Regions from separate parts of the Rhizobium sp. P1_B8 genome, predicted to be linked through region 3. Evidence: riboswitches for the same ligand, from Rfam matches in the RefSeq annotation. Region 3 holds a riboswitch; each other region holds the start of a gene.

What was found. A riboswitch is a leader RNA that binds a small molecule or an ion and turns the genes downstream of it on or off. The one in region 3 is predicted to bind FMN.
Region 1: linked by a shared signal. The riboswitch ahead of ribN (riboflavin transporter RibN) and the one ahead of ribB (3,4-dihydroxy-2-butanone-4-phosphate synthase) in region 3 are both predicted to bind FMN.
Region 2: linked by a shared signal. The riboswitch ahead of AC1D2N_RS03620 (6,7-dimethyl-8-ribityllumazine synthase) and the one ahead of ribB (3,4-dihydroxy-2-butanone-4-phosphate synthase) in region 3 are both predicted to bind FMN.

The regions. Positions count from the first base shown of each region.
Region 1 is NZ_JBFTZZ010000009.1:71,228-80,926, reverse strand. It holds gene AC1D2N_RS13430 (cytochrome P450) at 1-486, opposite strand, end outside; gene AC1D2N_RS13425 (GGDEF domain-containing protein) at 546-1,961, opposite strand; gene clpP (ATP-dependent Clp endopeptidase proteolytic subunit ClpP) at 2,176-2,805, shown strand; gene clpX (ATP-dependent Clp protease ATP-binding subunit ClpX) at 3,109-4,386, shown strand; gene lon (endopeptidase La) at 4,789-7,206, shown strand; gene hupB (DNA-binding protein HupB) at 7,413-7,688, shown strand; FMN riboswitch at 7,813-7,967, shown strand; gene ribN (riboflavin transporter RibN) at 8,052-8,960, shown strand; gene AC1D2N_RS13395 (esterase-like activity of phytase family protein) at 9,044-9,699, shown strand, end outside.
Region 2 is NZ_JBFTZZ010000001.1:757,237-766,935, forward strand. It holds gene ampC (class C beta-lactamase) at 1-337, opposite strand, end outside; gene AC1D2N_RS03610 (LysR family transcriptional regulator) at 461-1,345, shown strand; gene AC1D2N_RS03615 (VOC family protein) at 1,491-2,180, opposite strand; gene AC1D2N_RS03620 (6,7-dimethyl-8-ribityllumazine synthase) at 2,355-2,789, opposite strand; FMN riboswitch at 2,868-3,010, opposite strand; gene AC1D2N_RS03625 (SRPBCC family protein) at 3,253-3,699, shown strand; gene AC1D2N_RS03630 (GCG_CRPN prefix-to-repeats domain-containing protein) at 3,933-4,244, shown strand; gene AC1D2N_RS03635 (hypothetical protein) at 4,359-4,583, opposite strand; gene AC1D2N_RS03640 (adenylate/guanylate cyclase domain-containing protein) at 4,788-5,906, shown strand; gene AC1D2N_RS03645 (winged helix-turn-helix domain-containing protein) at 5,980-6,624, shown strand; gene AC1D2N_RS03650 (MFS transporter) at 6,621-7,865, shown strand; gene AC1D2N_RS03655 (LysR family transcriptional regulator) at 7,852-8,784, opposite strand; gene AC1D2N_RS03660 (phytanoyl-CoA dioxygenase family protein) at 8,980-9,699, opposite strand, start outside.
Region 3 is NZ_JBFTZZ010000036.1:8,792-18,490, forward strand. It holds gene AC1D2N_RS30640 (transketolase) at 1-123, opposite strand, end outside; gene AC1D2N_RS30645 (ABC transporter permease) at 330-1,310, shown strand; gene AC1D2N_RS30650 (sugar ABC transporter substrate-binding protein) at 1,428-2,357, shown strand; gene AC1D2N_RS30655 (sugar ABC transporter ATP-binding protein) at 2,386-3,864, shown strand; gene AC1D2N_RS30660 (SDR family oxidoreductase) at 3,887-4,675, shown strand; gene AC1D2N_RS30665 (hypothetical protein) at 4,711-4,851, shown strand; gene AC1D2N_RS30670 (glucose 1-dehydrogenase) at 4,924-5,706, shown strand; FMN riboswitch at 5,900-6,098, shown strand; gene ribB (3,4-dihydroxy-2-butanone-4-phosphate synthase) at 6,225-6,860, shown strand; gene AC1D2N_RS30680 (SDR family oxidoreductase) at 6,947-7,714, opposite strand; gene AC1D2N_RS30685 (DMT family transporter) at 8,041-8,949, shown strand; gene mobA (molybdenum cofactor guanylyltransferase MobA) at 8,959-9,588, shown strand; gene mobB (molybdopterin-guanine dinucleotide biosynthesis protein B) at 9,585-9,699, shown strand, end outside.

The DNA of each region.
Region 1 (9,699 bases), on a different contig from region 3:
GGTCACCGGGATGATGTCGGCAAAGGCCGAGAGTAGCTCGACCTCACGCTTCTCCGCGAAACCGTCGATCAGCCGGTTGGCGAGTTCGGCAAGCTCCGGTTTCATCTTCTCGACATGGCGGGAGACGAAGGCGCGGTTGACGAGCGTGCGGAGCCGCGTGTGCTCCGGCGGTTCGAGTTCGAGCAGGGAATAACGTTCCGAGAGATCGAAACTGGCAAGATGCGGCATCGGCTCGGCAAGGCCGAGCTCCTCGCGGCTGGCGATATGCAGGATCTGCCGGCCAAAGCGGCGGTCGCGCAGCAGGCCGTTTACATGGTCGTAACCCGTGAAGAACCACTGCTTCTGCTCACTCCAGTAGAAGGTCGGGCAATGGGCGTGAAGTGCGGCATAGACGGCATTCGGGTTGCCGTAGAAGGCCGGATTGCGGCCGTCCAGCGAGACATGGCGGTTGGCGCGGTCGATCGAGAGAAAGGATGGGATCATCATGCCACGAGGCTTATCGGATTTGCCGAGCCTCGGAAAGATGCGGGGTGAGGGACCCAGGACTACCCGGCCCGTGACAGCGTACCCATGCGTCGCAGCGCCTCGACCTGGTCGTCGACCGTCGGCACGAGTTCGCCGGCGGTGCCGCTCGGCGTGGCCGGTGCCGGGGCAGCGGCCTCCGCTTCGCCGAAGGTGACCGTGCAGTTGCGGCCGGCCGCCTTCGCCGCATAGAGCGCCCGGTCGGCGGCCGAGATCAGTTTGTCGATATTGGCTTCGATCGAGGAGGCAAGCGCGATGCCGATGCTGACCGTGACCGGGACGATCGCTTCGCCGGTGCTGACGGGAAGACGGCAGAATTCGGTGCGGATCGCTTCGGCGATCGCCTCGGCTTCCGTCTGGTCCGTGACCGCGGCGAAGGCGGCGAATTCTTCGCCGCCCATGCGGCCGAAGATGTTGTTTGGAATATACTGGCGGGCCATCCGCGCGAATGCGGTCAGCACTGCATCGCCGGATTGGTGGCCGAAACGGTCGTTGACACGCTTGAAATGGTCGAGATCGAAGAGCATCACCGCGACCTGGCGCTGGTCGTCATGGGCCTTTTCCTGGATGCCGTCGAAATAGCCGAGCAGGCCGCGGCGGTTGAGCACGCCGGTCAGCGAATCAGTCAGGGTGAGCGCACGCAGGTGCCGTTCGGAGCGCTCCATGATCAGCCGGCAGGTGAACGCGAAGGCGATTGTGAGCAGGAAGGCGCTGGCCATGGCGGAGGCGCCGCCGAGATTGGTCGCTTCGATATCGCTCGGCAGCGTCAGCGCCATCATCAGCGCTGAGCCGAAGCACAGGCAGCCCTGGATGACGAACACGCCCATCAGCTTGACGCGGGTACGCTCGCGGCGCATGTCGCCGGCGGCGACCGCCATGGCAAGTGCCGTCGCACCCGTCGCTGAAGCAAGGTTATAGAGCACCACCCGGTTTGAATAATCGCTGTTGACCCAGGGCAGGAAGACCCCGGCGAGCCAGATGACCGGCGGCAGCAGCGCCCACCATTCGATCCGCTTGCGGTCGAGCGCCAGAAAACCCGCCACCCAGGCGCTCTGGCCGAGCAGGGCGATGGCATTGCCCGCCTCTATGGAAAGCACGCTGGGGATTTCGCCGCGCAGCGCGACCATCGCAAAGCCAATACCGGTCAGGAGGAAGCCCAAGCCCCAATAGAGATAGGCCTCGTTCCTGACGTTATGGCGCCAGGCGACGAACAGCACCAAAGCGAGCGTCATGGCCTCGGAACACCAGATGGCGAGACCTGTAGCAATATTGAACACGGCAGCAACCCCTTGTCTGTCGGTTCTCATCCTTGCCGAGGAAGCTCGCCAGTTCCTTAATGTCGCTGCGCTGCGGCATTGTTTCAGGCCGATATCTGCCGGTAGGCTTTCCGTTGGGTAAACGTGTATGAGCACAGTCGAATAGAGTAAGCCTTCCTTCACACTGTCATGGAGAAAAGCCGGGGGAGATCGTAGCAAGGGCTCGCCGTTAACAGGCGTTTGGGGGAAAGAGGCTGCCTGGAGCCGCCTTGCCCCGCCTTCTTAACGTTATCCTCATGCGTGTCTTGAAGAGGAGGGCCGGGACACTCTATGTAGGGGTAAGATATTTTTCTTTGATTCCCGGCGCCGGCCGGCGAGACGTTGACAAAGGACGCACATGAGAAACCCAGTCGATACCGCAATGGCCCTCGTGCCGATGGTCGTGGAACAGACCAACCGCGGTGAACGCTCCTACGACATCTATTCCCGCCTGTTGAAGGAACGCATCATCTTCCTGACGGGTGCCGTCGAAGACCATATGGCGACGCTCGTCTGCGCCCAGCTGCTCTTCCTCGAGGCCGAAAACCCGAAGAAGGAAATCGCCCTCTACATCAATTCGCCCGGTGGCGTCGTCACGGCCGGCATGGCGATCTACGATACGATGCAGTTCATCAAGCCCGCGGTTTCGACGCTCTGCATCGGCCAGGCCGCATCCATGGGCTCGCTGCTGCTGGCTGCCGGCCACAAGGACATGCGCTTTGCCACGCCGAATTCCCGCATCATGGTGCACCAGCCCTCGGGCGGCTTCCAGGGGCAGGCCTCGGACATCGAGCGGCACGCCCGCGACATCCTCAAAATGAAGCGCCGCCTGAACGAGGTCTACGTAAAGCACACCGGCCGCACCTACGAAGAAGTTGAAAAGACGCTCGATCGTGACCATTTCATGGATGCGGACGAAGCCCAGAGCTGGGGCGTGATCGACAAGGTTCTGACGTCGCGCCTCGAAATGGAAGGCGAACAGGCCTAGTAATTAATAGGGATGGTGTTTTTGTCGCCACAGTTCTATCCCATTTGTGATTGAACAGGGGCTTTCATACGGCGACGAAGACGCTAATAGTAACTATTAATGCTATGTTGAATTTTTATGACATAGCATTCGGCATTCGAAGGGGAATTCGTTGCCGCCGGAACCCGGACATGATTGGTTGGGCCCGGTTCGTACCCCCTGAAGCCCTTCTCGGCAAAGGCTCCGGAAACGGAGTGCCGCCAGGAGCTGATAGAGTGGACCGCGATTTCGCCTTGAAATGCGGCGTGCTGGAAGGAAAGTGATATGAGCAAGGTCAGCGGCAGCAACGGCGGCGACTCCAAGAACACGCTTTATTGTTCGTTCTGCGGAAAGAGCCAGCACGAAGTCCGGAAACTGATTGCCGGACCGACCGTCTTCATCTGCGATGAATGCGTCGAATTGTGCATGGACATCATCCGCGAGGAGAACAAGTCTTCGATGGTCAAGTCCCGTGACGGCGTTCCGACGCCCCAGGACATCATCAAGGTCCTCGACGAATACGTCATCGGCCAGCGGCAGGCGAAGAAGATCCTGTCGGTCGCCGTTCACAACCATTACAAGCGCCTGGCGCATGCCTCCAAGAACGGCGAAGTCGAACTGGCGAAGTCGAACATTATGCTCGTCGGCCCGACCGGCTGCGGCAAGACCTATCTTGCCCAGACGCTCGCCCGCATCATCGACGTTCCCTTCACCATGGCCGATGCGACGACGCTGACAGAGGCCGGTTATGTCGGCGAGGATGTCGAAAACATCATCCTGAAGCTCCTGCAGTCGGCCGACTACAACGTCGAGCGTGCGCAGCGCGGCATCGTCTACATCGACGAAGTCGACAAGATTTCGCGCAAGTCCGACAACCCGTCGATCACCCGCGACGTCTCGGGCGAGGGCGTGCAGCAGGCACTGCTGAAGATCATGGAAGGCACGGTCGCTTCCGTTCCACCGCAGGGCGGCCGCAAGCATCCCCAGCAGGAATTCCTGCAGGTCGACACGACGAACATCCTGTTCATCTGCGGCGGCGCCTTTGCCGGCCTCGACAAGATCATCTCTGCCCGCGGCGAGAAGACCTCGATCGGCTTCGGTGCGACCGTCAAGTCGCAGGATGACCGCCGCGTCGGTGAGGTCCTGCGCGAGCTGGAGCCTGAAGATCTGGTCAAGTTCGGCCTCATCCCTGAGTTCATCGGCCGTCTGCCGGTTCTGGCGACGCTTGAAGACCTCGATGAGGACGCGCTGATCCAGATCCTGTCAGAGCCGAAGAACGCGCTGATCAAGCAGTATCAGCGCCTGTTCGAGATGGAAGACGTGGAACTGAACTTCCACGAGGACGCTCTGCGCGAAATCGCCCGCAAGGCGATCGTGCGCAAGACCGGCGCCCGCGGCCTTCGCTCGATCATGGAGAAGATCCTGCTCGACACGATGTTCGAATTGCCGACGCTGGAAGGCGTGCGCGAGGTCGTCATCTCCGAGGAAGTGGTGCGCGGTTCGGCCCGTCCGCTTTACATCTATGCCGATCGCCAGGAAGAAAAAGCCAACGCTTCGGCGTGAGCTTGGGCTTTCGTGTGATTATTTTGGGGGCTTGCCATAGGCAGGCCCCTTTCTATTTGAAAAACCATGCGAAGCGCTGCTAGTATTTGCTGGTGGGAACCGACATTGCCTTTGCCGATGTTGCGCAAGGGGTAGTGCTTGGCAATCATGCAATGATTCCGTAAGTCTCTTGCTGGCGTTTGTATTTTAGCCGGGTCGGAAGTGGTAAGCGCCGGTCCAGCCACGCGCTTCATAGTGTTGGCGTTCCGTTGTAATAAAGCTGTCACATCCGAGGGACGCGGGCGTTTGCGTGGCTTGAAAAGCGTAGTCAGAACCTCCACTTGTAGCAACAAGTGAGAGTGCCGGCCGGTCCCAAGCGGCCGTGCAAAGAGCCCGGCAACGGGACGATGGAAAGGACATAAAATGACGAAGAAAACGTCTGTAGCGAGCAGCACTGCCTACCCTGTTCTGCCCCTGCGCGACATCGTGGTTTTCCCGCATATGATCGTGCCGCTGTTCGTAGGACGGGAAAAGTCGATCCGTGCGCTCGAAGAGGTCATGGGTTCCGACAAGCAGATCATGCTGGTGACGCAGATCAACGCCAGCGACGACGATCCGGATCCTTCCGCGATCCACAATGTCGGCACCGTGGCGAACGTGTTGCAGCTCTTGAAGCTGCCCGACGGCACCGTGAAGGTTCTGGTCGAAGGCCGCGCCCGCGCCGAGATCGACACCTATACCAGCCGCGAGGATTTCTATGAGGCGCTCGGCCATGTGCTCGAGGAGCCGCATGACGATCCGGTCGAACTGGAAGCCCTGTCGCGTTCGGTCGTCTCCGAATTCGAGAGCTATGTGAAGCTCAACAAGAAGATTTCGCCCGAAGTGGTCGGCGCCGCCAGCCAGATCGACGACTATTCCAAGCTCGCCGATACGGTTGCTTCGCATCTGTCGATCAAGATCACCGAGAAGCAGGAGATGCTGGAGACCACCAGCGTCAAGCAGCGCCTCGAAAAGGCCCTCGGCTTCATGGAAGGCGAGATCTCGGTCCTGCAGGTCGAAAAGCGCATCCGCTCGCGCGTCAAGCGCCAGATGGAGAAGACCCAGCGCGAATACTACCTCAATGAACAGATGAAGGCGATCCAGAAGGAACTCGGCGACGGCGAGGAAGGCCGCGACGAGATGAGCGAACTGGAAGAGCGCATCTCCAAGACCAAGCTGTCCAAGGAAGCCCGTGAAAAGGCCGATGCGGAACTGAAGAAGCTGCGCCAGATGAGCCCGATGTCGGCGGAAGCCACCGTCGTGCGCAACTATCTGGACTGGCTGCTCGGCATCCCCTGGGGCAAGAAATCGAAGATCAAGGCCGATCTCAACAATGCCGAGAAGATCCTCGAAGCCGATCACTTCGGTCTCGACAAGGTCAAGGAGCGCATCGTCGAATATCTGGCCGTGCAGGCTCGCGCCACCAAGATCAAGGGCCCGATCCTCTGCCTTGTCGGCCCTCCGGGTGTCGGCAAGACTTCGCTCGCCCAGTCGATCGCCAAGGCGACCGGCCGTGAGTATGTCCGCATGGCGCTTGGCGGCGTTCGTGACGAAGCCGAAATCCGCGGTCACCGCCGCACCTATATCGGCTCGATGCCCGGCAAGGTCATCCAGTCGATGAAGAAGGCGAAGAAGTCCAACCCGCTCTTCCTGCTCGACGAGATCGACAAGCTCGGCCAGGATTATCGCGGCGATCCGTCCTCGGCCCTGCTGGAAGTGCTCGATCCGGCGCAGAACATGACCTTCATGGACCACTATCTGGAAGTCGAATATGACCTGTCGGATGTGATGTTCATCACGACGGCAAATACGCTGAATATTCCGGCGCCCCTGATGGACCGCATGGAGATCATCCGTATCGCCGGCTACACCGAGGATGAAAAGCGCGAAATCGCCAAGCGGCACCTGCTTCCGAAGGCCATCAAGGAACATGCGTTGCAGCCGGAAGAATTCTCGGTCAGCGACGACGCCCTGATGGCGATCAGCCAGCAGTACACCCGCGAAGCCGGCGTCCGCAACTTCGAACGCGAACTGATGAAACTCGCCCGCAAGGCGGTCACCGAGATCATCAAGGGCAAGACGAAGGCCGTTCATGTGACGGCTGCCAACATCTCCGACTACCTGGGCGTCCCGCGCTTCCGCCATGGCGAAGCCGAGGGCGAGGATCAGGTCGGCGTCGTGACCGGTCTTGCCTGGACGGAAGTCGGTGGTGAGCTGCTGACCATCGAAGGCGTGATGATGCCGGGCAAGGGCCGCATGACGGTCACCGGCAATCTGAAGGAAGTCATGAAGGAATCGATCTCGGCAGCGGCCTCCTATGTTCGCTCGCGCGCTGTCGATTTCGGCATCGAGCCGCCGCGCTTCGACAAGAGCGACATCCACGTGCACGTGCCGGAAGGCGCGACGCCGAAGGATGGCCCCTCGGCCGGCGTCGCCATGGCAACCGCGATCGTCTCGATCATGACCGGCATCCCGGTGGACAGGCATGTGGCCATGACCGGTGAAATCACCCTTCGCGGTCGTGTGCTGCCGATCGGTGGTCTCAAGGAAAAGCTGCTCGCAGCGCTTCGCGGCGGCATCAAGAAGGTGCTGATTCCGGAGGAAAACGCCAAGGACCTGGCGGAGATTCCCGATAACGTGAAGAACAACATGGAGATCATCCCGGTATCCCGCATGGGCGAGGTGATCAAGCATGCGCTGATCCGGCGACCGGAGCCGATCGAATGGGACGGCACGGTAGAAACGCCCGTCATCGCAACGGTCGAAGGCCTCGATGAGACGGGCGCAACCATAGCGCATTGAGTGGCCTTTGCCACATTTACGCCCAATTGGGGCAAAACACGCAAAAAGGCTGGCGGAAACGCCAGCCTTTTTTGTGAAAACGTCATGTAGACGCTTGCTTTTCCTTGATTTGCAGGGCTTTTGGGTTTTCGGCGGGCCTGATGAAACCTATTCTGCGCCTAGCTTACTTTTGAGTCGTTTCATACCATTTAGAAAGGGGTGGAAACATGAACAAGAATGAACTCGTGTCCGCAGTAGCCGAAAAGGCAGGACTGACGAAGTCTGACGCGGCTTCCGCTGTTGACGCGGTTTTCGACGTTGTCCAGGCTGAACTCAAGAACAAGGGCGACATCCGCCTCGCGGGTTTCGGCAGCTTCACCGTTTCTCATCGTGCCGCAACGAAGGGCCGTAATCCGTCGACGGGCGCTGAAGTCGACATTCCGGCTCGCAACGTGCCCAAATTCACGCCTGGCAAGGGCCTGAAGGACGCCGTCAACGGCTGATCTGATATTATCCGTCAGCCGGAAACGAGACCGGTTGTGAAGGATTTGAGAGGGGTTCGGCTTTGCCGGATCCCTTTTGCTTTAGGAGCACTCTTGCCGCCGCGCGGGCTTTGATCTACGACATTTCTGTTCTCAGGGCGGGGTGAAACTCCCCACCGGCGGTAAGAGTTTCGGCTCGAGCCCGCGAGCGCCTTCCCTCGTGTCCAAGCGGGGGAAGGGTCAGCAGATCCGGTGCGATTCCGGAGCCGACGGTTAAAGTCCGGATGGAAGAGAATGAGTGTCGGTCGTGCGAAGGGCAGGGGTCTGTCCTGTGTCGCTTGGTCGTGGCTCATGCGTCCTGATTTATGTTGGTCCCTGTTTTGGATGAAAGACATGAATCAGACTTCCCTTGCAGTCTCGCCGTCCCGCGCCGTTGTCGGCGCACTCTGGATGGTGCTTGCCGGCATTGCTTTTTCGCTTCTCAACGTCGTCACCCAATGGCTGACGATGAAGCTTGCCTTTCCCTCGGCGTCGGCAGCCTTCTGGCAATATGGCTTTGCCTTCCTGTTTTCGTTGCCGTTCCTTAAGAGGCTCGGCCTCGCGGCGATGCGCACGCACTATCCCTGGCGTCACCTCGCGCGCGTCGCGCTTGCCGCGCTCGGCGTCGAGGCCTGGGTCGCCAGCCTTGCCGCCGTGCCGATCTGGCAGGCGATCGCACTGGTGATGACCTCGCCCTTCTTCATCATTCTGGGTGCCCGGCTTTTCCTCGGTGAGCGCGTCGGCCCGGCCCGCTGGGCCGCGACGGCGGCGGGTTTCACCGGAGCGATGATCATCCTGCAGCCATGGTCGGACGGCTTTGGCTGGGCAGCACTCCTGCCTGTGCTCTCGGCGCTGCTGTGGGGCGCCTCGTCGTTGATCACCAAAAGCCTGACGGGCATTGAACGACCGGAGACGATCACGGTCTGGCTGCTCGTTCTGCTGACCCCGATAAACGGCGGGCTGGCGCTTGCGGCAGGTTTTGCAGTGCCGACGGGTGCAACACTTGCCCTGTTCCTGCTGGCGGGGCTGCTGACCGCCGCAGCGCAGTATTTCCTGACGCTTGCCTATGCCGCAGCCGATGCCGCCTACGTCCAGCCGTTCGATGATCTCAAGCTGCCGTTGAACGTGCTGGCCGGTTGGCTGTTCTTTGGTTATGCGCCGGCGGGTTACCTTTGGCTGGGAGCGGCTCTCATCCTGTCTGCCTCGCTCTTCATCATGGGAAACGAGATGCGCCGGGAGCGCAAACCAGCCTGACGCGCTCAGGTACAAAATGTCGATTCTGTCATGCCTCTGTCATGTCGCTCCCGCAGAAAACTCCTGTTTCGAATGTTCGACACATGGGGGATTTCATGACAATTTCATCGCGCAAGGCAGCGCTTGCTGCCGTGCTTCTCGCATCCGTTGCCTTTCCGGCCACGGCCGAACCGGTTTTCAACCGCATCGCTTCCTTTCCGGTTGCGCAAAACCTGCCGGCTGACAAGGACAAGCTTTCGGTGAGCTCCGCCGAAATCATCACCGCGACCGACGACGGCAACACGCTGATCTATAGCGACAGCCCGCTCGGCGCGATCGGCTTCATCGACATTACCGATGCCAAGGCTCCGAAGGCCGGCGGCGCGGTGATGATGGACGGCGAGCCGACATCGGTCACCTCCAGCGCCGACAAGGCGCTCGTTGCCGTCAACACCTCCGAAAGCAAGGCGAAGCCCTCGGGCCGTCTCGCCATCGTCGACGTGGCGACCAAGAAGATCGAAAACAGCTGTGATCTCGGCGGCCAGCCGGATTCTATCGCCCTCAACAAGGATAAGACACTCGGCACCATCGCGATCGAAAACGAGCGCGACGAAAAGGTCAATGACGGCAAGATCCCGCAAATGCCGGCTGGCGACCTCGTCGTCTTCCAGGTCAAGAACGGCACCGTCGATTGCGGCACTATCAAGCACGTGGCGCTGACCGGGCTTGCCGGCGTCGCCCCGGAGGATCCGGAACCGGA
Region 2 (9,699 bases), on a different contig from region 3:
TGCTTGCCTTGTCCGACAGCGAAAGTCGGCCGGTCACCTCAGCGTAGGATGTGAGGGTCACTGTAAACGTTTTGCTGATTGACCCGAGTTCGAACATGGTGGCCGCAGTGACGGGCTTGTCGGTGTCCTTCGACACGACGCCGTAGTTGAAGATGTGGTCCTCTCCGTCAACGGTAATGGCAACGGCCATGCCCGGGATGCCGTATTTATCCATGATCGGTTTGATCGCGTTGTCCGAGATGGCTTGCAGTTTCATCTCGTCAGCCGCAAAGCCATTTGAGGAAATGCATGTCGCGACCAGGGCGGCTGATAGAATTCCTATCCAATCAAGCTTCATTTTTTCATCCTCCAGACGCGGTTCAATCAGCGCAAAGGCGCATGAGGACGGCGTTTAATGGCACTGTTTTGCGGCAGCAAACGATGATATCTCGGAGGAGATACAAGAAAATCTAGGGCTAAGATGGTTCGGCAATTCCTCCCTTTGAATGGCTTGAGAGCCTTCGAAGCTTCGGCGAGACATCTCAGCTTCACCCGCGCCGCAATCGAACTTTGCGTTACTCAGGCCGCCGTAAGCCAGCAGGTCAAAAGCCTCGAGAAGCGATTGGGCGTTGCGCTTTTCCAGCGCCTCCCAAAGGGTTTGAAAATCACCGCGGAAGGTGAAGCTCTTTTGCCGACGTTGACCAATTCCTTCGATCAAATGGCAATCACGCTGGACAGGATTGAAGCCGGGCAAGTTCGGGAATTGCTGTTTTTGGGCGTGGTTGGAACCTTTGCTGTCGGCTGGTTGTTGCCAAGGCTTCCGGATTTTCAACAGCAGCATCCATTCATCGACGTGCGCATTTCGACAAACAATAATCGCGTCGATATGGCCGCTGAGGGGCTGCATTTTGCCATTCGCTTCGGCAGCGGCTCCTGGCACGGCACAGAAGCACTGCGTCTGTTCGACGCTCCGCTTTCGCCTCTGTGCACCCCCAGACTGGCAGACCGTTTAAGCTCGCCCGCAGATCTGGCCGAAGCGACGCTTTTGCGGAGCTATAGGGCCGACGAGTGGAGTACCTGGTTCGCGGCAGCTGATGTTCCGCCGGCGGCACAGGTCAACGCAGGGATCGTTTTTGACTCTTCCCTCGCCATGATGGAGGCGGCCATGCAAGGATTGGGAATTGCTCTGGCGCCGCCGTCGATGTTTTCCAGGCATCTGTCATCAGGGGCTATATTACAACCTTTTCCCACGACCATATCATTGGGCAGCTATTGGCTGACTCGACTTCAATCAAGGCCGCCAACGGCAGCCATGCTCGCATTTTCAGATTGGATAACGTCGCAGATCTCTTCCGCATCTCAATGACAGCTTCTGGCGGATCGCGATCCTCGACCTGACGTCGGCAAGGAGATCGGTGAATTTGGTGAGGCATAGACACGATAAAACATTTCGGTATGGCGCGCGCCATACCGAAATGCCCTTGCTTCTCAGAGGATGTTGCCGCTTTTGCCTATAAGGGCAGCTGCTTGCCGGCCTGTTCGCTGACCATGTATTCCGCGTACCAGTCCGGCCAGCCTTCGTCGTGCTTGCCGCCGTTTCGCTTCTCGTGTTCACCATGGGCAGTTGCCGCACGGCGGAGTGCTGACGCAAGCTCGGTCGACGTCGTGAATTTCGTCTCGTCGGCGTCGATGCGCCCCGGTAGCCGCGTGGTGACTTCCTGGAACAGCCAGCCGTTGCCGTCGGGATCCTTGAATGAGGCGAAGGAGCGATAGCTGCGGTGATCGGGATCGCGGCCGGCGATCCGCAGGCGGCCGAACAGATAGGGTTCGTCCTTTCCGGCATAGACGCCGGCAGCGTCATGGAACACTTCGCTCACCTCGATGCCGCGGGCGATGAGATCGCGGCGGGCGGCCTCGATGTCGGAGACGATCAGGTAAAGCCCCTGGGCGGAACCGGGGGCCGCGGCGGTGACGTTCTTGCCGAAGATGATCGCGCAGCCGGAGCCGGGCGGGGTAAACTGAATTACACGGAAATCGGCATCATTGGCGAAGTCGGCGTCGAGCCGCCAGCCCAGGCCGTCGTAGAAACGTTTGGCACGATCGACGTCGGAAACAGGGATGACGACCACCTCGAGCTTGGTGTCGACGGGCTGTGTTCTCGGGGTCTCAATGGGGGTTTCACTGCGCATTGCATTGCTCATCTTCAGCTCCTTGGGGTTTTGGATGCGTTAAGAATGGCGATACATGTCAGTGGCCAGTGGACCACAGCGCGGTGAGGCCGTCGAATCAATTATTCTGTCTGATTTGGCCGTGTAGCGGATTTGTATCGAAGCGGCGGGACTGTTCCCGCCGTCTTCTGCTCGTCGAACCGCTGACTACGCGGCAAGAGCGGCGCGGGTTTTGCCGATCGTCAGAGCTGCCTTTGCCGCTTCACGGCCTTTCTCGACGAAGTGCGCGCGGTAGATCTGCTTGTGATGTTCGGTTTCCTGATACTGGTGCGGCGTCAGTGACACCGACAGCACCGGCACGCCCGTATCCATGCCGGCGCGCATCAGCCCATCGACGACGGCCTGGGCGACGAATTCGTGGCGGTAGATTCCGCCGTCGACGACGAAGGCGGCGGCAATGACGGCGCCGTAACGCCCGGTTGCCGCAAGATCGCGGGAAAGCAGCGGCATCTCGAATGCGCCGGGAACATCGAACACGTCGACCTGCTCGGGCGGAACGAGTTGGTAGAAGCCATCAAGTGCGCGGTCGACGATGTCGGCGTGCCAGCTGGCTTTGACGAAGGCGTAGCGGGTGGGTGTCACGGTAATCTCCTTTGGCGAACAGACACATCACCCAAGGCGATCACGAACGTTCCCGACAGCCGCAAGGGCGGCAGGAACGCACGTTCTCTTTCATCCGGACTATGACCGTCGGCTCAGGCATCTCACCTGATCTGCTGACCCTTCCTGAGAAGGCGCTCGCGGGCTCGCAATCAAAATTGCATACCGCCGGTAGGGACTTTCACCCCGCCCTGAGAACGGCGCGAACAATAGTGGGAAGGCGGCGGGCTGGCAATAGGTCGAATGCTTTCGCGACCGGAGCTGGATCAGGGCTCTCCAAGCGGCGCTTTCGCTCGTTCGCCGATGGCGACGGGCAATCCCTCTTGCGGAGGAGGGGCTTGCGCCTACATGCTCTCTGTGAGGACATCTAGGTCAGAAATACCACGACAAGACAGGACGCGCTGTCTCCGCCTGGGCGGGGCCGTGACAACCATGGGAGAGAGTGATGCCAGAATCTTTCGTCGTTCACCGCGAGGCGCATATCGCGGCGCCGCCGGCCGCGGTGTTTGCGCTGATGACCGATCCGGAGAAGATCCTGCGCTGGATGGGAACGGAAGCGCAGGTCGAGCCGCAGCCCGGCGGACTCTATCTCGTCAACGTCACCGGCGCCCGCTTTGCGCGCGGCTCGTTTCGTGAGGTGGTGCCGGTTCATCGCCTTGCCTACAGCTTCGGCTGGGACGGCAGCGAGGTGGTGCCGCCGGGGTCGAGCCTGGTCGAGATCGACCTGATCGAGCAGGGGGGCGGAACGCTGTTGCGGCTCACCCATAGCGGCCTGCCCAGCGCCGATCAATGCGCCGGCCATGCGGAAGGCTGGGCCCATTACCTCGGGCGGCTGACCGAAGTCGCCGCCGGGCGTGATCCAGGTCCTGACCCTTTTTACGGCAGGACGTAGCCCGGCTTTTCCGCCTTCAACATCGCCCGCTGCCAGAACAGGATGATTATAGGCGGGATCTGCCAAAAGTCTGAATTCTGTTCTAAATTAAAGAGTTAGGGCATAAGGTCGTCCGAAAACCGCTCACGCTTTTCGGCATCATGCTCTAGCGCCAAACATGAACACGCAGTTCATCTCCAGTTCAATTTAGTGGCCATAAAGTGGGGACGGCTGGATTGAAAATGGAGTTCTCGATGAAAGCGCTTTCTATCGCGGCCGCCTTGCTCGTTGGCGGCCTCTCGATCGGCACAGCTGAGGCGACGCCGATGGGGACAATCAATGTCCAGAGCAATGTCACAAAGGTCGACTACGCCTGCGGTCGCGGCTGGCATCTGACGCGCTGGGGCGAATGCCGGCGAAACTGGAGACGCCCGCCGCCGGTAGCTTTCTACGGTGGTCCGCCCCGCTGGGGCTGGGAGCGGCGTCACCGGGATTGGGATGATGGCCCGCGCTGGCGCCATGAGAGGCGCTGGGATCGCGACCGGCGTTGGCGGGATGACGACTAAAGGTCTCGCTTAGATGTAATGGATGAAGGCCGGAGCGATTTTCGCCCGGCCTTTTCTAATGAAACAGCTTCGCCCACGCTGACAGCCAGCGTTCTCCCGATTTGCCCGAGAGGGTCAGATCCTGCCGACGAGCCAGTGCTTGTCGTCGATCAATTCCTCGAGCTCGATGGGATCCTTGACGCCGAATTCGAACCATTCGACGAGTTCTTTCGCCTTGCGGCTGCTCTCCTCCGCCGTCAGCTCGACCTGATACCTTTCGCACCATCGCCAAAGGATCGACGTCAGCAGCGTCATGTCATTCCCATCCAGCGGATCTTTCGGCCAGAATATCGTGCCCATCGTACCCCTCAATCACACGATGACGAACGGCCCTATAATGGAATCAAACTCGCGCAAGTTTAAAGTGTTTATTTTTTGTTTTCCACCGTGGCGAATGGTTTTCGACAGGGGAGCGGACGTCCTTTTTCGAATCCGGGGATGACCGCAAGCGGTCACTCCGGGGATGTCCTTGCGGCCGCCCCGGTGAGCGTGCGATGTTAAGCCATGGATCTGCCGTCCCCCCTTGCCTGGCTGATTGACGAGGCCGGCGCCTCGCCTGGTCCCGAACGGTTTCTGGCCGAACTCGGGCGCCGGCTGCTGGCCGATGGCCTGCCGCTTTCCGGTGGCGCGCTGACGCTTTCGGTGCCGCATCCGATCATCGCGCGGCGCACCTGGCTGTGGCGGGCCGAGACCGGTGCTGTCATCGAGGCGTTGGCCTTCGCCGCGGCTCCGCAGAGTGAGGCCGGGCGCGAGTGGCTGGCCGGGCTGGGACCGGTATGGGAGGACAGGATCGGGCCTGCACAGGACAATCAGATATCTGACAGACCGGTGCTCGGCTGGGCGGGTATCGCCAATGGGGCAGGGGCCGGTGCATTCGGCCCGGCTGAGGCTGGCCTGCTGCGCGAGGTCGCGCGTTTTGCTGGAGCGCCGCTCGCGGCCTTGGCGGCGCGGGAGGCGAAGGCCGCGCTGCTTGAAGCCTATCTCGGCCGGCGCAGCGCCGCCCGGGTGCAGGCCGGCGCCCTTGCCCGCGGCACCGGCGAGACCATCCGCGCAGCCCTTCTCTGCGCCGATCTGCGCGACTTCACCGCGCTCTCCGAGGTGACAGAGCCTCACGTGATGATCACTGCACTAGACGCCTGGTTCGACCGTGTCGCAGGCGCCGTGCATGCCTTCGGGGGCGAGGTGCTGAAGTTCATCGGCGACGGCGTGCTGGCGATCTTTCCGGTCACGGCCACGTCGAGCGAGGGCGACGCCGCCCGAGGGGATTGCGAGGCCTGCGAGGCAGCACTGCGCGCGGTCGCCGCCAGCCGCGCCGGCATGGCCCATCTCGATCAGGTGCGCCAGGCGCAGGGGCTGGCGCCGCTGCCCTTCGGCGCAGCATTGCATTTCGGCGAGATCCTGTGGGGCAATATTGGTGCTGCCGACCGGTTGGACTTTACCGCCATCGGCCCCGCCGTCAATCTGGTCAGCCGGCTGGAAGGGCTGTGCAAGCCGCTCGGCCGAAGCGTGCTGATCTCGGGCGCGGTTGCGGCGAATGCGGCGACGGCACTGATGCCGCTCGGAGAGCACACCTTGCGTGGCATCGCCGACCCTTGCGCGGTCTTCACCCTGCCTGAGGATTGAGCTGCGGATAGGGCACTTGCATTTATGCAAAGAAAGCTTTGCAAAGATATATTTGCAATAGTAGGCTTCCGGCATGAAAAATCCGCGCCCGCAGCCTGCTCAATCCGCCACCGCACCCCGCACCCTCAGCCGTGTCGTGCCCGATCCAACCGCGCTGAAGGCGCTGACGCATCCTGTCCGGCTACGCATGCTCGGCATGCTGCGGGTCGATGGACCCGCCACCGCGACGCAGCTTGCGGCGCGGCTCGGGCTGAATAGCGGCGCGACCAGCTATCACCTACGTCAGCTCGCCCAGTACGGCTTCATCGAGGAAGCGCCGCATGCTTCGCGGCGCGACCGCTGGTGGCGCGCCAGCCACGAGCTCACCTCGGTGCCGGCAAGCGAGGTTGAGGGCGAAGGGTTGGATCTCGATCTCGCCTTCAACCAGGCGATACTCTCTCTGCAGGTCGGCCATATGCAGCAGGCGCTGGAGGAATATGCCGAGCTGCCGGCGGAATGGCGCAAGGCGAGTACAGCCAGCGACATCATCATCCCGATGACGGCGGAACAGGCCGAAGCCCTGACCAGGCGGCTGACCGATATCATTCTCGAAGCGATGCGGGTGGCTCCGCCTTTGGGAGAGCTCGCACCCCCGGATATGGTTCCTTTCTCGATCATGCTGCACGCCTTTCCCTATCCGGGCCGGCTCCCGCATCGCGAGGGGGATGATGGGTCATGAAGAAGGGCGGGCCATTCCTGGCGCTTGCCGCGGCCGAGACGCTTTCGCTTTCCGGCACGCGGCTGTCGACCATCGCTATTCCCTGGCTGGTGCTGAGCACGACGGGCAGCCCCGTTTTAACAGGGCTGACGGCGATGATGGAGATGCTGCCCTATGTCGCCGCCAAGGCGCTCAGTGGGCCGCTGATCGACCGCGTCGGCCCGAAGCGCATCGCTGTCGTCTGCGACATCGCTTCGGTGGCCGTGGTGATGCTGGTGCCGATGCTCGACTGGTTCGGCCTGCTTGGTATGCCGCTGCTGCTGCCTGTTGTCTTTGCCATGGGTGTGCTGCGCGGTCCATCCGATGCTGCCAAACAGGCGATGGTGCCGGATATTGCCGAATTGGCGGCCGTGCCGATCGAACGGGTGACCGGCGTCGTCGGCGCCATCGAGCGGCTGGCCTCAACGGCGGGTGCTGCGGGTGCCGGAGCGCTGATCGGCTTGATCGGCCCGGGCCAGGCGCTCGTCGTCAATGCCATTACCTTCGCTGCCGCGGCGCTGATCGTTGGAGTGGGCATCCCCCGGCTCAGGAGTATGTCTGAGCTACGCGACGCGCCCGAGGCCCGGCCGGGCGGGATGTCGTCCTATCTCGGCGATCTCAGGGAAGGCTGGCGCTTTCTGCGCGGCGACGCGGTCCTCGTCAGCATTGTCATCATGGTGGCGACCACCAACCTGCTGGACCAGGCCTATCACGCGGTGCTGCTGCCCGTCTGGACGCAGAGCTCAGGCCATGGCCCGGAATTGCTGGGGGCGATGTTTTCGGCCTTCACCGGCGCCTCGATCGCGGGTGCTGCGATTGCCGCTGCGATCGGCGAGCGGATGCCGCGCCTGATGGTTTATACCGTGGCCTTCCTGCTGACCGGATTTCCGCGCTTTCTCGTTATTGCGCTGGATGCGCCGCTCTCCCTCATCTTCCTCACCCTGACAATCGCGGGATTTGCCTCGGGCTTCCTCAATCCGATCCTGTCGGCAGTGATCTTCGAGCGCATCCCCAAGCCGCTGACCGGCCGTGTCACCGCGATGAACGCCGCCCTCTGCTTCGCGCTCATCCCCTTCGGCGGCCTCGTCGGCGGCGCACTGATCAGCATGATCGGCCTTGCCGCGGCGCTCTCGCTCACCGGGGTCGCCTATCTCGCCGCAACGCTCTTTCCCCTGGCGCTGAAGAGCTTCCGCGGCTTCTACAAGCCTATCACCCAGAGCTAGCGTCGCGGTTGCTTGCCTGGCCCAGGTGCCCAAGCTCCTCGACCATCAGATCGATGAAACGGCGGACACGCGGTTCCAGCAGGCGTTTGTCGGGATAGAGAGCGACGATCTTTGCGTCGTCAGTTTCGAGGCCGGGCAGGACCTGCCGGAGGCGCCCGGCGAGGAGATCATCGGCGACGAGAAAATCGGGAAGGAGGGCAATCCCTAGTCCCGCCAGGGCGGCGTCGCGGATCGCCTCTGCGCTGTCGAGCCTCAGACGGCTGCGCCCTTGCGCTTTGACCCAGGGACCGCCTTCCCCGCGAAAGCGCCAGCCCTGCCTTTGATTGCGGCTGGCAAAGATCAGGCAGTCGTGGGCCGTGATATCGTCGATATCGCCCGGCTCCCCGCGCTCTGCGAGGTAAGACGGCGAAGCGCAGAGCCGCGCCTTGTATCTGGCGACCGTGCGCGCGATCAGGCCGGTGTCCGTCGCCGTCGCGCCGATCCGGATTGCCAGATCGAAGCCGTCCTCGACGATGTCGGCCGGGCGATCGGTGAAGCTCACTTCGACCTGGATGTCGGGCCAGGCCCGAAGATATTTTTTAAGCAGGGGCAGCATGACGAGCCGCCCGAAGGCATCGGGAACAGTGAGCCTGAGAACGCCTCGCGGCGTGCTGTTCTGCCCTGCCACGCTCGCCTCCGCCTCGTCGACCGATGTAAGAATCTGCAGCCCGCGCTCGTAGAACATCCGGCCTTCGTCGGTCAGGCTCAGCGTCCTCGTCGTGCGGTTGAGCAGGCGCGCGCCGAGCCGGTCTTCCAGGCGGATGACCGCCTTGCCTGCCGCCGAACGGGAAAGGCCCATGGCTTGGCCGCCGGCGATAAAGCTCCCCGCATCGACGACGGCCATGAAGATCAGGATATCGTTCAAGTTTGTACGCGGCATGAGGCAACTCGAGCGGTTCGGCTAGATCAATAAGTCGGGCAGTCATGGGATCGTTCAAGGCCCGGACCATCAACGCCCATCGCGGCAGTAAGGTCCCCTACGCTTCGCTTCTATGTAGACGTCCTTTCGCCAATCAACCTGCTATAGCAGCCATTGCACCGGATCGCAGGCAAAGATGGGCACTGGAAAGCCGGGCTACAGCATGTCGCCGAGGCTCCAGTGGTTGTTCCATCGGACGTCGATCTCGTCGTCGACATTCTGATATCTTATGTCGGTGGAGAGGCGCAGCCGCCGGCTGCGGTCCTGATTGATGGTCGAGGCGTGGATCATGTAGGGCGAGTGGAGCACCACGTCACCGGCCTCATAATCGGCCGCGAGCCAGCGGGTGTCGAAGCGCTCCGCCATATCCGGGAGATCCTTCGAGACCCAGCCGCCTTCCGCCATGTGGCTGTTATAGGCGCTGATCCGCTCGTCCGGGGAAAGATCGCCACTCCTGGCCCGGAACTCGGCTTCCATCTTGACGCCCAGCGCGTGCGAGCCTTCGAGGTAAACCAGGCCGCCCATCTCGGTGGGGATGTCGCCGATTGGAATCCAGGCCGTCACCAGGCGGCTGGTGCCGCCGCGGAGATAGACGAGATCGTAGTGGGCGGGCGTGGCCGTCGACGATCCCGGCTGGACGAAACGCATGAGCTTGCGCTTATGCAGATAGGAAATGCCCTGCAGGAAATCGTCCATGAAGCGGGCGAGCGGCGGTTGCGCACAAAAGCCTTCATAGGCGGCTGAGCGGACGAGCGACATCAGGCGGCGATCCGCCAGGCTCCTGTCGAAGTCACCGGCAGACGCAATGCCAAGGGAAAAATCGCTGCCGGGCTCGATCAGTCCGGTTTCGGCGAGATGTTCGAGGACCCAGCGGCG
Region 3 (9,699 bases):
GGCAGTCAAAATGTCGATAACCGACATCTCCCCGCCAATATGGCCGGCGCCCGCTTCAAAGACCGCCTGGAGATCGCGCAATCGGATCTCGCGAGCGACCCGCTCGAGTTCTGTCGTATTCATGGATTCCTCTCGTGCATAAATATTCAGTTATCAATATTTTTGCACAAGACGCCGATTAGTCAAGCCCCTTAAGCGGTACACCGGCAGTTGCAAGCCCAGAAAATCCTATTGACAGCCGAAAGGCAACTTGTTAATGAATTTTCCAGCATAAGTGAATATTTATTCTTCGAACGAATTAGCGATCAGCCTACGCATAGGGAGGAACAATGGTGGCGCTTGATATCAATGAACACAGGCTTTCGTCCGGCGCCTGGTTGAGCAAGCTCAAGGGCGCCACCGGCCCACTCGTGGGGCTGCTCGCACTTTGCGTCTTTCTGAGCGTCAGCACCGACACGTTTCTGTCGGTTCGGAACGGCCTCAACATCCTCGATCAGATCACGGTTCTCGGCATCATGGCCGTCGGAATGACCTTTGTCATTCTGATCGGCGGCATCGATCTCTCCGTCGGCTCGGCACTCGCTCTTGCGATGATGGTCATGGGCTGGACTGCGAATGTCGCCGGCCTACCGCTGCCGGTCGGGATCGCTTTTGCTCTGGTCGCATCGGGCGTTTCGGGGCTGATCGTCGGACTACTGGTGACGCAGTTCAGGGTTCCAGCGTTTATTGCCACTCTTGCAATGATGTCCGCGGCTCGCGGCGTCGCAAATATGATCACGGACGGCCAGCAGATCGTCGGATTCCCCGACTGGTTCATGATGCTGGCAATCGATCGCCATTTCGGTGTGTTGACAGCCACGGTGTTTCTCATGCTTGCGGTTGTTCTTGCCGCGTGGCTTTTCCTGCACTTCCGGTCCGAAGGCCGCATGCTCTACGCGGTGGGAGGAAATCCGGAAGTCGCTCGGCTGGCGGGTATCAACGTCCCGCTCGTGACGATTGGCGTCTACGTCGCAAGTTCAGTCCTCGCGGGGCTCGCAGGCATCGTACTCGCCGCCAGGCTGGACTCCGTCCAGCCGTCCAGTGGTCTGGGCTATGAGTTGGACACCATCGCTGCGGTCGTCATCGGCGGGACTTCACTCTCGGGGGGCGCGGGCGGTATCGGAGGAACACTTATCGGTGTTCTTATCATCGGCGTCCTTCGCAACGGGCTCAATCTTCTCAACGTCTCGCCCTTCCTGCAGCAAGTGATCATCGGCATCGTCATCGTGCTCGCAGTCGGCGCGGAGACTATTCGTCGGCGTCGCGCCTGACGAACGGGGTCCGCCGCGTTGGCGGGCCTGGAATTCCGCTCCAAGGGTTTGGGGCGGATCAATACCCCGAGGGGGAGGACATACCCGAGGGTTCCATCAAACAACGGAGGAAATACAATGAAAATAGCGCGCACCATGCTCGCGTCTGCTGCACTGCTGGGTCTCATGCTCGGCCCCGTACACGCGGCGGAACTGAAGAAGCTCGGCTTGGCCGTTGCCAACCTTCAGGCAAACTTCTTCAACCAGATCAAGCAATCGGTCGAAGCCGAAGCCAAGAAGCGCGGCATCGAAGTCATCACGGTCGACGCAAAGGGCGACGGGCCGACACAGGTCAATCAGATTCAGGACCTCCTGACCCAGAAAATCGACGCGCTGATCTACATTCCGGCAGGTGCGGCCGCTGCGACCGTTCCGGTCAAGCTCGCGAAGAACGCTGGTATTCCGGTCGTGAACGTTGACCGCAACGCCGAGGGAGCACCCGGCGATACATTCCTTGCAACGGATTCCGTCGCGTCTGCCAAGGCCGTGTGCGACTACATCCTGAAGGAAGCCGGCGGCAAGGGGAAGATGGTCATCATCCACGGCCAGAAGGGCACGACGCCGGAAGTCGATCGTTCGAAGGGCTGCGCTGAATCTCTCAAGGCATATCCTGATGTCAAGGTTGTCGCCGAGCAGTTCTCGAACATCTGGAGCCAGGACGAAGGATTCCAGATCATGCAGAATATGCTGCAGGCAAATCCGGACGTTTCGATCGTGTTCGCCCAGGCCGACGGCCTCGCCCTTGGCGCCGCACAGGCGATCAAGGTCGCCAATCCTTCCCAGAAGATCGTGGTTGGCGGCTTCGATGGTGACACCGCAGCTCTCGAAGCGCTCAGCAAAGGCGTCTTCAACGTAACTGCGACCCAGCAGACGCAGAAGATGGGCCGCGATGCGGTTGAAAACGCCGCCAAGCTTGTCGCCGGAGAAAAGGTGCCGCCGGTCCAGCTCATGGATGCCACGCTGACAACCAAGGAAAACGTCGCAGGCTTCATCGCCAACCATCCGTAATGAAGTTGAGGTCTTGAGGAGGTGTGCCATGACTGATCCAGTTCTTTCCCTGAGGGGCATATCCAAGTGGTATGGGCCGCTCCAGGTTCTGAAGAATGTCAGCTTGGACGTCTATCCGGGCGAAGTGGTTGCACTTCTCGGTGAAAACGGAGCGGGCAAGTCAACGCTATCGGGCATCATCGCCGGGTCCCGCACACCGTCCGAAGGATCAATGACATGGCTGGGGCAGCCTTATGCCCCAGCCACCCCAAGGGAAGCGATCGACAAGGGCGTTGTCCTGATCCACCAGGAGCTGCAGCTTCTGCCGCAACTGTCGATCGCGGAAAATGTCTTCATCGGACGCTGGCCGATGAAGAACGGCGTCGTCGATCGTCCCCAAATGGTTCGCCGGGCCCACGACCAGCTCGCTCGCTTGAACCTTCACATACCCGCAACGCGGACGGTCGCCGGCCTTTCCACAGCAAATCAACAACTCATCGAGATCGCCAAGGCGCTGGCTCTCAACGCCAAGCTACTGATCCTCGATGAGCCGACAGCCGCCCTTGGCGGCGCGGAGACGGAAGCTCTTTTCGAACAGGTTAGAAAGCTTCGGTCAGAGGGTGTCGGCATCGTCTACATTTCCCACCGCATGGAAGAGATCAAGCGAATAACCGACCGGATCGTCGTTCTTCGCGATGGCGAGCGTGTGCAGGAATTCTCCGACAGCGCGACCCCGGTGCGAACGATCGTCGAGAGCATGGTCGGACGCCCGCTTGACCGCTTGTTCCCTGCCCTGCCGGTTCCGACAGACCATCCAGTACTCCAGGTGTCGGGGCTGAGCTCGCCGGACAACTCATTCCGTGACGTTACCTTCGATGTGCGCGCCGGGGAAATTCTCGGGATCGCCGGATTGGTCGGCGCCGGCCGCACGGAACTTGTCCGCGCCATTTCGGGCGCGGACCCAATCAGTGCAGGTTCGATCAAGCTGGAAGGCGAAGAACTCAGGCTGCGCGATCCGGCGGACGCGATCGCCAAGGGTATTGTGATGGTCCCGGAAGACCGCAAGGAGCAAGGCCTGGTTGTCGGGCACCGCATCGGCGAGAACATTATATACGCCAATCTTGACAAGCTGGGCGGGCGTTGGATTACGCCGCGCATCAAGCGCTCGTTTGCGGAGAAGGCAGTTGCCAAGTTCGGCGTGAAGGGCCGTGCGGAGCAATATGCCTCGGACCTGTCCGGCGGCAACCAGCAGAAGGTCGTCATCGCGAAATGGCTGATGCGCGATCCTAAGGTCGTCGTACTCGACGAACCGACGAGAGGCATCGACGTCGGCGCCCGAGCGGGCATCTACGACATCATCGTCAATCTTGCCAAACGGGGCGTGGCGGTCATCGTCGTAAGCTCGGACCTCGAGGAAGTTCTCGGAGTCTCCAATCGCATTCTCGTGCTTGCGCAAGGCAAACAGGCAGGCATTCTCAATCGTGACCAGGCAAATGACGTTTCGGTCATGGAGCTAGCCACCATCTAAACAGACAGAGAAAGGAAGAGCGGTGTCCGACATCACTCTGAACGCCCCGAAGCTTTTCGATCTTAGCGGCCAGGTTGCCATCATTACCGGAGCAGGAAGCGGCATTGGGCAGCGCATTGCCATCGGCCTTGCACAGTGCGGCGCCGACGTGGCGTTGCTCGACCGTCGAACCGACGACGGGCTGGCCAGGACGGCTGAACATATTCGCGCCGCTGGCCGCCGTTCGATCCAGATCGCGGCTGATGTCACGAGCAAGTCTTCCCTTGGAGAGGCAATAGCACGGACCGAGGCAGATCTCGGCGCATTGACACTTGCAGTCAACGCGGCGGGCATCGCTAACGCGAACGCAGCGGAAGAGATGGAGGAGGACCAATATCAGACGTTGATGGATATCAACCTGAAAGGCGTCTTTCTTTCCTGCCAGGCAGAGGCTCGCGCCATGCTGAAGAATGGACGCGGCTCCATCGTCAACATCGCTTCCATGTCGGGTGTGATCGTAAACCGGGGGCTGAGCCAAGCGCACTATAACGCCTCGAAGGCGGGCGTGATCCATATGTCGAAGTCTATGGCGATGGAATGGGTCGACCGCGGCATTCGCGTCAACACCATCTCCCCCGGATACACGGCAACGCCCATGAACACCCGTCCCGAGATGGTCCATCAGACCAAGCTCTTCGAAGAGCAAACGCCAATGCAGCGAATGGCAGCGGTGGACGAGATGGTAGGCCCGGCAGTGTTCTTGCTGTCGAATGCGGCAAGCTTCGTGACCGGCGTCGATCTTCTCGTCGACGGCGGTTTCTGCTGCTGGTGATGGCGAGGCGAAAGCTCATTGCCGGCAACTGGATAATGAACGGTCTCGCTTCCTCCCTAGCTGAGATCGAGGCGCTGAAGGGAATAACGGGCAAGACGGCGTGCGATATCGTCGTCTGCCCGCCCTTCACGCCGATCGAACGGGCTGTCGAACGGACGGCGCCCAAGACTGCCTGAATTCGCCGAGCTCCAATAATCATCGCAGGGCAGGTCACGCCCAGATTTGCTGTTTACCGGGAAGGAAAGAGCATGAAACGCTTCGAAGATAAGACGGTCGTGATCACGGGAGGCAGCCGCGGCATCGGCGCTGCCATCGCCAGACGCTTTGCGCGCGAAGGCGCCAATCTCGTCGTTTCGGCCAACGAGGAGCTGGTCCACGGCGTTGCCGAACAGATCCGGGCCGAAGGCGGCAAGGCGATCTCCTTCATCGGCGACGTTACCGACAAGGCAAGCGTCAAGGCCCTCTACGATGCCGCCGAGAAGGAATTCGGCTCGGTCGACGTCTCGATCCAGAATGCCGGCGTCATTACCATCGCCCGGGTCGAGGACCTGACCGAAAACGAGTGGGACAAGGTGATGGCCGTCAACACCAAAGGCGTTTTCCTCTGCGCTCAGGAGGCGATATCAAGAATGCGCAAGCACAAGCGCGGCGGCCGCATTATCAACACCGCTTCCGGCCAGGCCCGCGATGGCTTCATCTACACCCCGCATTACGCCGCCTCGAAAATGGGCGTCGTCGGCATCACCCAGAGCCTGGCCAAGGAAGTCGCGACCGAGAAGATCACCGTCAACGCCTTCTGCCCCGGCATCATCGAGACCGACATGTGGGCCTATAACGACCAGGCCTGGGGCAAGCTGCTCGGCAACTACGCCCCCGGCGAGCTGATGAAGGAATGGGTCGAGGGCATCCCGATGAAACGGGCCGGCTCCGGCGAAGACGTCGCCGGCCTGGTCACCTTCCTCGCCAGCGATGACGCCGCCTATATCACCGGCCAGACGATCAATGTCGACGGCGGCCTGATCATGTCCTGATGCAGGTCGCCCAAAAGTGCGCAGCGGTTTTGGGACAACGACATGCATGGAAGGATCAAACCACCAACGAAGCACGGAAGGCGAGCCGGTCGTCGCCTCCGTGTGAACAGTGTGTCCATCGGCGTCAGGGCAGCTTTGCATTTTTGCCCGGTCGACTGACCTTGCCATCCGCCTGTCTTTGATCCTATCTTTGAAATGTTCTCAGGGCGGGGTGCAATTCCCCACCGGCGGTATCAGGAGCAATCCTGGAGCCCGCGAGCGCTTCCGGCACCACAGCGCCGCGCGTCTTTCAGACGCGCAAACGACGCTGTAGCACTTTGAATTGCTGGAAGGTCAGCAGATCCGGTGGGATGCCGGAGCCGACGGTATAGTCCGGATGGAAGAGGACAACACGGGCAGTCGCACTCCATCCCGGAGTCGGCTGACGTTTGTTCGCCCAAGGGCAGAAGGCTCGCTCACGGTTTGAGCCGAGCAGACCATGTCAGCCCGCTGACATAACCCTTGAAAGGCCAGACAGCATGACTATCGCAAGAATTGAAGATGCCATATCAGCCATTGCCAGCGGCCAGATGGTCGTCGTCGTCGACGACCAGAACCGGGAAAACGAAGGCGATATCGTGGTCGCGGCCGACGCCGTCACTCCTGAGGCAATCGCCTTCATGATGACCCACGCCCGCGGCCTCGTCTGCATTGCCATGGAAGGCGAGCGCCTCGATGCGCTCGATATTCCGCTGATGGTGCCCAACAACACGGAATCGCACAAAACCGCCTTTACGGTCTCCGTCGATTATCTCAAGGGCACGACGACGGGCATCTCGGCTGCCGACCGCGCCGCCACCGTCCGCGCCCTCGTCGACGATCGCGCAAAGCCAGATGAATTCGCCCGCCCCGGCCACATCTTTCCGCTCCGCGCCAACCCCCGCGGCGTGCTCGGCCGCCCCGGCCATACCGAAGCCGCCGTCGATCTCGCCCGCCTCGCCGGAAGGGTCCCCGCCGGCGTCATCTGCGAAGTCGCCAACGACGACGGAACCATGTCCCGTCTGCCCGAACTCACGCTCTTCGCCGAACGCCACAACCTCCCCCTCGTCACCATCGAGGACCTGGTCGCCTACCTCGACCGCCTGGCGGAAAGAGACATACGCGAAGTCGCCTGATCGATGCCTTAGTTGCGGCGGCATAGCCCGCCGCAACAAAGAACGTGCCGCAGTGATGACACTGACGGCACCTTCCCTTGCTGGTCCTATGTCCGGCTGATCGAAACCCCACCATCCGCCAGCATCGCCGTGCCGGTCACGAAGCTCGACATGTCGGAGGCGAGGAAAAGCGCCGCATTGGCGATCTCTTCGGGTTGCGCCATGCGTTTCAGCGCATGCAATCCCTCCACGAAAGCGAGCACCTCCGGCGTGGCATCGGGCGCGTTGGTGATGCTGGCGGGCGTGTCGGTGCCTCCGGGAAGCAGTGCGTTGACACGGATCTTCTGCGTTCCGAATTCGGCGGCGAGCACCTGCACGAAGCCGATCAGCCCCGCCTTGCTCGCCGCATAGGCGGCCATGCCAGGCATGCCGACGGTGTGGCCGACGAAAGTCGAGGTGAAGATCAGCGATCCGCCGCCTTTTCCCATCGCCGCCGACTGGTGCTTGGCGCCGAGGAAGGCGGCGGTGAGATTGGTCTCGATCGTCTCGCGCCAGCCCTCCAGCGACAGCCCGGCGACCGGCCCCATCTCACCGAGGATGCCGGCATTATTGAAGGCGATGTCGAGCCGGCCGAAACGCGAAACTGCCGTCTCGACGAGCCTTGCCTGCAGCGCCTCGTCCTTGACATCGCCTAATATGGCGACGGCCTGACCACCCTCCGCCTCGATTTCCGCGATGACGGCATCGAGCGCATCCTGCCGCCGGCCGGTGACTACGAGCTTGGCGCCTTGCCGTGCAAAGAGTTTCGCCGCTGCGCGGCCGATGCCGGAACTTGCGCCGGTAATGATTGCGATCTTGTCGTTGAGAAGTGTCATATCGGTCTCTCCTGGGTTGTTACGAGACCTGAGATGCTCAAACATCAGGCGATGCAGCCACCCGTTTCCCGCGCAGGACGAGAAAAACGCCTATGGCCGAACCGGCAACGCGACGGACGTCCTCATCGACGCCTTGATCGCGGCGTCGGAAATATCGGAATTCACGTTATAAAACAGGCATTTGTCGGACTTCCGCCCACACGCCTGCATTGACATCAGTGCCATTGTGCACCGCATCATCGATTTATGCCTGGTGTGACATTCATCCGATTCCCTTCATGCATCTTCGCGACTAAAAGGGGCGCACAGGTAACGGGAATCTCTTCATGCCGCGGTCACGCAATACTCAGGGCGCCATCTATATGAGCATGGCGATGGCCGGCTTTTCCGCAAGCGACGCCCTATCCAAATCGGTGATCGCCCATATGAACGCCGGCGAGATCATGTTCCTGCGCGGCCTCTTCACCAGCCTGCTGGTCTATCTGATCGCCTGGAAAATGGGCGCGCTGCGCTCCTGGCGGGTCATGCTGCAGCCGATGATTATCTTCAGGATCATCTGTGAGACGCTCTCCGCCGTCACCTATATCACCGCGCTCGGCTTGATGCCGATCGCCAATGCCTCGGCGATCCTGCAGTCGCTGCCGCTGGTCGTCACCTTCGGTGCAGCGCTGTTCTTCGGTGAGCCGGTCGGCTGGCGGCGCTGGTCGGCGATTCTCGTCGGCCTCGTCGGCGTGATGATCATCATCCGCCCCGGCCCGGAAGGATTCACCGCCGCCGCCCTGCTCTGCGTCGCCGCGGTGCTGACGACGGCCGGCCGCGATCTCGCCACCCGGAGCATCAGCCCGGAAATTCCCTCGCTGATGATAACCGTCATCACTGCCATGTCGGCCTCCTTCTTCGGCGCACTGCTCATCCCGCTGCTCGGCGGCTGGCAGCCGGTCAGCGCCACCTCGCTCGGGCATCTCGTGCTCGCCTCGGTACTGGTGCTCGTCGGTTACCAGTCGGTCATTCTCGCCATGCGTACCGGCGAAATCTCCTTCGTCGCGCCGTTCCGCTATACCAGCCTGATCTTCTCCTCCCTGCTCGGCTTCCTCTTCTTCGCCGAAGTGCCTGACAGCTGGACGCTCGTCGGCGCCGCGATCGTCATCGCCTCCGGCCTCTATACGTTCTATCGTGAGGCCAAGCGCCGCGTATCGCCGATCGCGCAGGAATCCGCGCCGCGCGCGCCGGTCTGAGGAAGGATGATGGCTGAATTCTCGCTTGGCAGATCTGATATAGCAGGCGTCGTATTGGCTGGCGGCCGCTCGCAGCGCATGGGCCGCGACAAGGCAGGCGTGATGCTCGGGGCCGAGAGCCTGCTCCACCATGTGCTGACCCGCCTCGCGCAACAGGCCCCGCTCGTTGCCGTCAATGCCGATGCCGCCGCCGAGGGCGTGCCTGTCGTTCCCGACCGTTTTCGCGGTAAGGCCGGGCCGATGGCCGGCATCCATGCAGCCATGGTCTATGCCGCCGGCCTGCCCTCGATCACCCATGTCGTCACCGTCTCGGTGGATTGCCCGTTCTTCCCGGCCGATCTCGTCGCCCGGCTGGCGGCTGCGATCGAGCACCCGTCGCAGATCGCCATTGCCGCCTCCGAGGGCCGCAGCCATCCCGTCTTCGGGCTGTGGCCGGTGACGCTGGCCGCCGATCTCGAAGCCTGGATCACCACCGACGAGAAGCGCCGCGTACGCGACTTCCTGTTACGGCATGACGTTACGGAAGTGGCGTTTCCGCTGCATCCGACCCGCGCCAGCCTGCTCGACCCTTTCTTCAACATCAATACGCCCGACGATCTCGTCGAGGCGGAACGCTGGCTGGAGGCCCTTCGCGGATGACCGCACCGAAAATCTTCGGCATCGCCGGCTGGAAGAACTCAGGCAAGACGGGGCTCGCCGTCCGACTGGTGACGGAGTTCACCCGCCGCGGCTACAGGATCTCGACGATCA